One region of the Cohnella suwonensis genome, then DNA from elsewhere that is predicted to be linked to it. Evidence: riboswitches for the same ligand, from Rfam matches in the RefSeq annotation. Region 1 holds a riboswitch; each other region holds the start of a gene.
What was found. A riboswitch is a leader RNA that binds a small molecule or an ion and turns the genes downstream of it on or off. The one in region 1 is predicted to bind cyclic di-GMP.
Positions count from the first base shown of each region.

Region 2: linked by a shared signal. The riboswitch ahead of ACFPPD_RS17135 (RHS repeat-associated core domain-containing protein) and the one ahead of ACFPPD_RS11915 (DUF1565 domain-containing protein) in region 1 are both predicted to bind cyclic di-GMP.
Region 3: linked by a shared signal. The riboswitch ahead of ACFPPD_RS04990 (OmpL47-type beta-barrel domain-containing protein) and the one ahead of ACFPPD_RS11915 (DUF1565 domain-containing protein) in region 1 are both predicted to bind cyclic di-GMP.

Region 1 is NZ_JBHSMH010000034.1:48,366-51,509, reverse strand. Features, by position in the region: gene dnaA (chromosomal replication initiator protein DnaA) at 1-26, opposite strand, end outside; gene ACFPPD_RS11920 (copper amine oxidase N-terminal domain-containing protein) at 1,178-1,513, shown strand; cyclic di-GMP riboswitch class I at 1,613-1,703, shown strand; gene ACFPPD_RS11915 (DUF1565 domain-containing protein) at 1,780-3,144, shown strand, end outside.
Region 2 is NZ_JBHSMH010000062.1:43,313-46,456, reverse strand. Features, by position in the region: gene ACFPPD_RS17135 (RHS repeat-associated core domain-containing protein) at 1-1,866, opposite strand, end outside; cyclic di-GMP riboswitch class I at 1,997-2,072, opposite strand; gene spoVT (stage V sporulation protein T) at 2,566-3,108, opposite strand.
Region 3 is NZ_JBHSMH010000007.1:30,767-33,910, reverse strand. Features, by position in the region: gene ACFPPD_RS04995 (hypothetical protein) at 1-1,069, shown strand, start outside; cyclic di-GMP riboswitch class I at 1,302-1,388, shown strand; gene ACFPPD_RS04990 (OmpL47-type beta-barrel domain-containing protein) at 1,477-3,144, shown strand, end outside.

The sequences.
Region 1 (3,144 bases):
CAAACCTCGTTGTTGCGGTTGTCCACGACAATTTCTCTCCTTTAACCCATCGTGAGGACAAAAAATAAGCGGAAAACTTGTTACCGCGAATGAATCGCGGAGCAGTTGTCCACAGTTTCCCCTTTATTATTATTAGGGATATCCACGAATCGGGGGATTTGTTCACAAAGTTATACACAGGGTGTTAATAAAACGAGGGGAATTCATCGTCATCCACCGCTAAACTCTGGACTAATCATAGCAGACAAACCCTCTTAATTCAACGGATTTCACCGTGTTATCCACAATTTCAAGAACTTGTGGATGAAAACTGTGCACAGCACAAGATATTGTTGATAAGATGTGAGGCGGTTCGACTTCTATCGTGAATAACTTCTTTTTGCGGTCAGTTTATTCACATGTGCATAAGTGAAACAGTCATGATCTTTTCGAAATACCTGCTTAAAATGATCGCTCCCCACGTATCTATCCTGCTATACTGATTACATCCAGAATCGATATAAAAGGAAGAAATCACTTGAAGTTGTATCGACTATTGTCCTTCGCGGCCGTCTGCCTGCTCGTCACAACTTCGGCAACCCGTTCAGACGCGACCTTCCCTAGATACTCGGAAGATTTGCTCCTTCCCGCAATGGCTTCGGAGAATTCCGTAGATGTAAATGCCGTCTTAAACGGTTCGGAGCCCTACGCCGTCGCTTGGAGACTTTCCGTTTCCGAACCTTCGCAGCTTCGGTTCGATTCTAAAATCGACGCTTTTGTTTTTCAATCGCAAGAAGGCGTTAAGGCTATTCTTCCCTCCGGTGATTCCGTTTCCCCTGCAGGAGCCGATCCTACAAAGGAATTTAATCCTATATCCGCCGGATTAACCGTCGAGAGCCATTCATTGCATTACCGTTCTTCCGATTCCAGAGACCCTGATTGGACATACCGTTTGCCGGAAGGACAAGTTCCCCTTCCTCAGACGATTCAAGTTGACGGACTGAACAGGATTTATTTTCAGGATGATCAATCTCGCTATTATTCATTAGATTCGAACGGGAAAGTAAGGTTCTTGCTAAGCTTCGAATCTCTTCCGGGCATAGCGGAATGCGCGGTAGCTTTAAACGGTGATTCAATATGTTTGTCGAACTCGTTCGGAGTCATCGGAATACGTCAGGAAATCGACGCGCCCCGGCTAATGATAGATGGCAGGGAAAAGTTCTTTCCATACCCTCCGCAGCTCGTGAACGGGTCGGTGTTCATTCCTTTCCGGAACTTGTTCGAAGCATTAGGCGCTACCGTGCGGTGGGATGGAAAAAGCCGCACCGTCGAAGCCCTTAAAGGCAAACGAAAGGTGCGGCTGACGATTGGTAAATCAACCGCCGAAGTGAACGGGAAGGCCGTTAAAATCGCGCAGACGCCGTTTGTTAAGAACGGAGCGACCTTTATACCGCTTCGTCTTGCGGGCGAAGCGCTGGGTTACGTCGTGGTTTGGGAGAACGCAACCCGGACGATCCAGATCGTGTCGTCATAGTATGGAAACGAATGATCGGCATCGATAATTTAGACCTTTTAATTTCAGACCTTCAACCTATATACAAATATTAAAAGTGGCAGTAAAGTATTAAACAAAAAACCGAAAAGGCATACCTTGGGAAACCAAGCGACGCAAAACTATAGGGGCTTCCTTTGCGAAATAGCAAAGATGCCAGCCAGTTACCGAAGTTTTCGATATCGTGCACATTGCGCATACCGGACTTGGGATATCTTTTTTCGGTATTCGAAAGGGTGCGCGATGTCATGTCGGTCAATTATGCTAGAGAAAATGGGCGAAAAACCAATTTTCATCCCCTATTCATCGCAATAACCCTCCTTTTATCTTCGATCTTCTTAAATTTCGGTTATCCAAAATCGGCATATGCAGCAGAAGCAGGCATTTTTTTTGTTTCCGCTTCAGGAGACGACATCAACCCGGGGACCTTAGACTCCCCATGGCGAACGATTCAAAAAGCAGCGGATACGCTTAAACCGGGTGAGACGGTATATGTAAGAGGCGGCATCTATTCGGAACTCGTGTCGGTAAAAAATTCTGGCACTCTCGACGGCGGATTTATTACTTTTCAAAACTACATGAATGAAACGCCTGTTATCGATGGAACCGGAAAAACCGTAGAAGGCGTAAATCAGGCGTTGGTCCTTTTATCGAATGTCAATTATGTCAAAATTCAAGGTTTTGAAATCGGCAATCTAACCTCATCCAGCAGTTCTGTCGATCCGGCCGGCATAAGAGTGAAAAACGGCGGGAGCAATATTCAGATTCTGAATAATAACGTTCATCATATCGAGAATACGGCAACATCGGGGAATGCGCATGGAATTCATGTATTGGGAAATTCATTAAACGCGTTGAACAATCTTTTCATCAGCGACAACCAAGTTCACCATTTGAAAACAGGTTACAGTGAATCGATAACGTTAAGCGGAAATATTGACGGATTCTCCGTTACGCGCAATCAGGTTTATGAAAATAACAATATCGGCATCGAATTGGCCGGTTATTACAATGCGTGTTCCAGTCCTTGCATCGATCAGACGCGTAATGGCATCGTCGCGGAGAACACCGTATACCGTATCGATTCTTCCACGAATTCGGCTTATGGAACAGGTATCCATGCTGCGGGAGGCATTTACGCGGATGGTGCTGCCAATATCGTTATTGAGAGGAATGTTCTGTACAATAATGATTTCGGCATCGAGTTAGCCAGTGAAAAACAAGGGAAATCCACCAGCAACATGACCGTACAAAATAATTACATTCACCATAATTACGGCGCGGGACTTATCATGGGCGGGGCCAGTTCTTCTAACGGAGGCGCTTCTCTGAATCGGATCATTAATAACACGTTTGTGGAGAACGACACTCTTAATAAGGGCTATGGAGATATCACCCTTCAGAACAACAATCTCAATAATCAATTTGCTAACAATATTATCTATAACGGATCCCAAAAGATATCAATCAATAAAATAAATACAAGCGGTTCGGGGAATACATTCGATTACAATCTGACCTATAACCCGAACGGAGCAAACGGGACGCAGTGGAAATGGGACGGTGTCTTATATGCTTCTTGGAGCGCTTATAAGCTCGGAACGGGAAATGAC
Region 2 (3,144 bases), on a different contig from region 1:
GACCGTCGCAGTGTTCGAATCGTAGTCGGCGCTCAGGAATTCTTCCGTATTGTCTTGGGTGCGCGTCAAGCTCATGCGGGTGACGCGGTTCTGATGGTCATACGACCAGACGGTCGTGACGGATTTCGGCGTTTCTCCCTCGATTGCAGGATCGTTCGTACCATTATCGATGACTTTGACGATCCGGTGCAGCAGTTTGTCGTAGACGAAACGGGTCATTTTACCGAGTTCGGGTTGTGCCGGAACGGGCGAAGGCGCACGGTAACCGATCATCATGCCGTCTTGGTCGTAGAGAAAGAAAAATTTGCGTTTGTTGCCGCCGACCTCATTGCCGAGCCCATCGACGTCCGCAATGACAGTGGATTTGAGGTCACCTGTATCCGGCGCGTAGTTAAAGTAAGCGATCGCGCCCTGTTTGTGATCCCATACTTCCGTAATGCGATTATCCGTTCCGTACGGGGTCGAAACTTCATCCCACCGGAAAGAGAGCTGCGTCGTATAGCGATCCTGAATCAGCCAGAAGCGGCCGTCGTTATGGAAACGGTAGCGCAGTTGATTCGGCCACTCCAGAATGAAGGCATCTCTATCGTCCGAGCTGGAATCTGGGTCGAACCTCAAGTTCGGATAATGCTGCTGCTGCCCGTTGGCATAGGTAACGTAATCTTTATCGCCGACCTTCTTAAACCAATACAACGTCCCGTCGAACCCTTGCCATGTGATGTTGTCGTCATCCCATTTGGTTAGGCGAGAGTCCAGGCTGAAGCTCCAACCGTACCCGAGCTTCCCATTGATCCGGTTCTGGTGGTTGTACGTCAAATAAAAGTTCAAATCGGTGCCCGCCTGCTGCTGCATGAACCCGTCGAACTTCTCGGTTCCATTACCGGTGGCGAGGTTGATGCGCACGTCCTGCCCGGAGACGACACCGTCCGCGTGCGGCACGTTGTCCGCGTCGCCTGTGCCCGAGACGTACGGGTACGCTGGCAGCGTGACGGACGTAACATGGTTCGCTGCGTCCGTTGCGGTAATCGTCAGCGTCTCCCCGTCGCTTGGCTGGAAGGAAACCGCGTCGCGCAGCGGTTGTTTGCTAGTCCAGGTTTTCGAAACGTTAGCTGCACCCGAAACAGTCAGCTTGGACAACCCGCCGACGAAATCGTGCGCTTCCACGGCAAGACGGCCTCCGCCGAGCGGATGGATGCCGACGATGTCCGGCGCGGTCCGGTCGAGCACGACCAATTGCTTCTCCGAATCGTAGCTCGGAGCGGTCAGCTGCGTCTCCGTCGGATCGTCGCCAGGTTTGGCCGGCGGCTTCACGAACGTAACTTCCGGTGCATCCGCCGATAGCTCCCAGAAATAATAGCCATCTGGGAGAGCTTTCCCTGTATCGTCAACCGCTTTCCATACATATGTATTCGTACCGTTGACGTCAACCCGATCGTTGACCAACGTATAGGTCTTCTTCTGAGCCACGTCTTCCAGCTTCACTTTGACCGTGTAGCCCGAAGGCGGAGCTCCCTGCGGGTCACCGTATTGGGCTTTCTGGGCGGCAATCCACTTCTGAAGCGTGTCGTTCCACGAGAACGTCATTTTCTCGTCCTCGTCCGTCAAATAAGCCGGCGTGTCGGCTGCCTTCAAGTTCGGTCCGCCTGAACCTGAGCGTATCGGTCCGACGTCCGGATGCGCTTCGAGCACCTTGTCGCCGGTAAACGTGTAATATTGGGGCGTTTCCGTTATGTCAGGCCCGTCGACCCAAGCTTCGCCGCCCGAGCCTGCGGTCAAGTCGGCAAACGCGTCGCCCAGCCTGTTCGCCGCGTCCGCCCATACGGCGGCCGGAGCCAATCCAAACAGCAAAGATACGATGATTGCCAAAGCTAAACTGCGGACACTGCGCCTACTTTTCCTCATTCTCTTACACACCTCTACCTTTTGATATTCGAAAAAAGAAAAAAGCCGCTACGCCTAAGCGTGCGGCAACGTAAATGATCGATGCGGCTGCAACTTCGGCGGTCTGGCGATCCAACGTGGGACCCATGACTTTGCGCCCCCACCTTGCGGTGGGTTTGCCTTTATCGGTGTTTCTTATGTTCCTGATTATACCAGAAATGTGCGACTTGGGAATCGTATTTTGCAAATTATTGTAGAATCGTGCCATTTATTCGGGATGAACGTCCTGTGCTCATGGTCGCAAAACAGATCGCTAGTGGCGGTGACGAACGTGCGTGTAATGGATCGATTATAACTAGTCGGCAACGGCGTCACCCTGTAATGTGCCCGCGCATCGTCACTTCGCTTCGGGTGATTCTCGCTTGAATAAAGCGCATCAGCTAGTGATCTGGGGGAACGCTATTTCGGCGAATCGCGCAAACGTCCGTCCCTCGTCAGATAAGTTGATGTCATCGCTTTATCAGCAGGCCGGCCGACAGCGTCGCCGCGCAAAAAAGACCCGAGCCCCGCATCCGTTCGATGCGTCCAATAGCCCGGGTCTTGCGAGTGCGCGCGATACTTCCGCAAAGCTTCTTCAGCGTCCGGAGGGCGCCGAGGACTTCTTCCCGCAGCCGTCAGGCCGCGTTACTGCTCCATTTGCTTCGCGAGGAACCCCGCGGCCGTCTCGACCATCTTGCTCTCCATCTCGCCCATGGTCACTTGATCGTCCTTGCTGAGGAGGACGACGGTGCCGATCGGGTCGCCGCCGGCGACGATCGGGGCGACGACGAAGGCGCCGATCGTCTCGTTCCCGTCCTTCAGCACCTCGTAATTGCCCGTGCCGGACTCCAGCACGATTTTGCGATTCTCCATGCAGTTCTCCAAGACGTTCCCGATCGCCTTGTCGAGGTACTCCTTCTTCGAAGCGCCGGCCACGGCGATGAAGGTGTCTCGATCGGATATCATGGCGATATGCCCCGTGCTCTCGGAAAGGGATTCCGCGTACTCCTTGGCGAAATCGCCCAATTCCCCGATCGGGGAATACTTTTTGAGGATGACTTCGCCATCGCGGTCCACGAAAATTTCTAACGGATCGCCCTCCCGGATCCGGAGCGTGCGACGAATTTCCTTTGGAATAACGACCCTGCCTAGGTCATCGATACGGCGTACAATCCCGGTTGCTTTCATGCTCGTGTTGCCCCACTTTCATTGGTGTATTCGCAC
Region 3 (3,144 bases), on a different contig from region 1:
CGCGACGGCGGCCGAAGGCGGAGGGGGCGATGCAGAAGAGATCGAGCCCGTCAATCTGGGCGAGCTGGCGGACGGCGCAAAGGTTTACCCGTCGCTGAAGGATTTACTCATCGATTCTCTACAACTTTACGAGGAGGACGCGGAGGCGATTGTCCCGGAATCCTTCTACGAGGTGGATCTCGGCAACAACCCGCAAGGCTACGAGAGGCAGTTCATGGCCTTCGTCTACAATTACGAGTGGATCGAACTCGTGCTGATCGCATCGAACAAGGACGCGTCGGATGTCCGGTTGCTGGACCGGGCGGCAAGCAGCGACGAAGGGTATATGTTCCTTAACATGGCCAAGCTTGAATTCACGACGACGGGCAACTTGGTTCAAATTTGGACCGAAGCCCCCTACAGCGCGTTTCGGTCCCTCGTCGAACTGGAATGGGCGGGCGACCGGTTCTACGTCATCTCCCATGAATACGACGATCCTTCCGAGCGATATTTCGAAGAGAAAGAGCGCCTATTGAAGCTGAAGGACATCCAGAAGCTGGTGGAGCAATACGAGACGGAAATAGCCTATTACCCGAGCGCGTATGAACAAAATTATACGCTTGCCGCGCCCGCGCTGAAGCTGGCCCAACAGAAGGCGAATCAAATTCAGAAGGTCGATTTCAAAAAAGCGGTGGAATACCTGGATTACGGGTTGTCCCAGTACGCGGACGCATTCGGAACCTGGGGCTACGTGGACGGTACGTTAACGAAGGCGGACATCGTCGGCGCGGAAGACAGCCTCTATCTCGAAGCTCGTCTCGGTCTGGGCGTTTACGTCGGCATGCTTAACGATTACGGCTATTACCTCTCGTTGGCCGGTCGCAACAAGGAAGCCGTGCCGGTTCTGGCTAACGTGATCAAGCTCGTTCCCGGCCGTACGGTGGCCTATCTCAATATCGCCGATGCGGAATGGACGCTGGGACAGAAGAACGCCGCCAAGGCCCACTACAAGACCTACTTGAAGCTGCTCGGCGGCAAGGCCAAGTCGACCGCTCCCGCGCGGGTTCAACAGCGGATCAACGCCAAATAAGGGGTACGGCCGGGAATTGTCCGGGACCTTTCCGGGATAGCCGCACCTTCGCAACATCAAAACAACCTCCAGATCCGCCGAAAAAGCGGAAATGGAGGTTGTTTGGCATACGTTGAAAAGTTATATTCGGCGGGCACGCTTAGTCCGCTTTGCCTAACCTGGTACAAATGGCCTATTCACATAACGGGATACGACAATTTATTATGAATTTAGATTCAAAGTCGCAACAACCAAGTGAAAAAGGCAAATCATGAGAAATCATGAGACGCAAAGCCAAGGGCCTGACCCGCTTCCGAGCGGAAGGCAGCCGGTTGCCACAAGGAATCATAGCGATTCTACTATGAACCTTGGCGAGGTTTATTTTTTTTGCTCAAAATCCCATTCGCAAGAAGAAAGGCAGGGTTCTCATGGAAAAACGCATATCCAAAAAGCTTTCTTTCCTGGTTTCGCTTCTCCTATTGGTGCAGGTTCTACTCCCGGCCGGGAACAGCTTCGCGGCAGAGACGGACAACACGATGCTGCCTCCAAGCAATCTCAGCTATCAAGCATTGACGCCTACCGACGTTAAGTTGACATGGAGCGCGGTTTTTGGTGCAACCGGCTATAAAGTTTATGAGATTACCGACGGTCAGCTGATCGCCCGCGGCACGTCAAGCACGACCTCTTTCACGATCAATAGTCTGCCGGAAGGACAGTATACTTACGTGGTATCGACCTTAGGTCCGAATGGAGAGTCGGGACCATGCGCCCCGATTACGGTCAATATCGCTTATCCGGACATGGCCGCGCCGACGTTGTCGTATACGGTCAAAAACGGCAATGACATCGTCTTGAGCTGGACGGCCTCCCCGTATGCCCAAAGCTACAATCTATACCAAGTTCAACCCGATGGCCAGACGACGCTTGTGAAAACGCAAACGGCGCTTACCTATACAGTCTCCAATGCGCCGACGGGAGCTTATCGGTATGCGGTTACCGCAAAGAACGCCAACTTCGGGGAATCCCCGCTTTCCGCTCCCGTTGAAGTCGACTTGATTATTCCGACAATGACGGCGCCCGGTAACGCCACGGTTATCATTTCGAACGTTACCGACGTCAGCTTGAAATGGAATGCGGTCAGCTACGCTACGAATTATAGAGTCTATCAAGTAGTCGATGGGCAAAAAACGCTAAAGAGCACGGTAACCGGAACAACCGTCATTTATACCAATCAACCAGCCGGCGAATACGCCTATGAGATCTATTCTTACAGCGACCGTTTCGGCGAATCGCCGGAAGGCGCCCCTGTCACGTTCACTCTGGGCACTGTGACGATGGCGCCACCTGCCAGTCTCGTCTACAAGCTGCAAAATATCAACGATGTCGTTCTGACCTGGACGACCGCCGCGAACGCGAACAGCTATAAAATCTATCAAGTCATCGACGGTCAGAAGATATTAAAGAGCACGGTAACCGGCACGACCGTGACCTACGCCAACCAACCGGCCGGAGACTATACCTATGAAGTGAATGCTTACAGCGACCGTTTCGGCGAATCGCCGGAAGGCACTCCGGTCACGTTCACGATCGAGGCCACGGTCATGGCTGCGCCGGCCAACTTCGCTTATAAGCTGCAAAACATCAACGACGTCGTTTTGACCTGGGGGACTGTCCCGAACGCAAACAGCTATAAAATCTATCAAGTCGTCGACGGTCAAAAAGTATTGAAAAGCACGGTAACTACCGCAACCGTGACCTACGTCAACCAGCCGGCCGGCGACTATACCTACGAGGTGCATTCTTTCAGCAGCCGTTTCGGCGAATCTCCGGAAGGCGCCCAAGTTACGTTCGCGTTAGGTGCGGTGACCATGGCCCCTCCTCCCGATCTTGCGTACAAGCTGCAAAACATCAACGACATCGTCCTAACCTGGGGGGCGTCAGCTAACGCGAACAGCTACAAAATCTATCAAGTCATCGACGGTCAAAAAGCGTTGAAAAGCACGGTAACCGGAACTACAGTGACTTACGTCAACCAGCCGGCCGGCGAATACGCCTATGAGGTGCATTCCTATAGCAGCCGTTTCGGGGAATCTCCG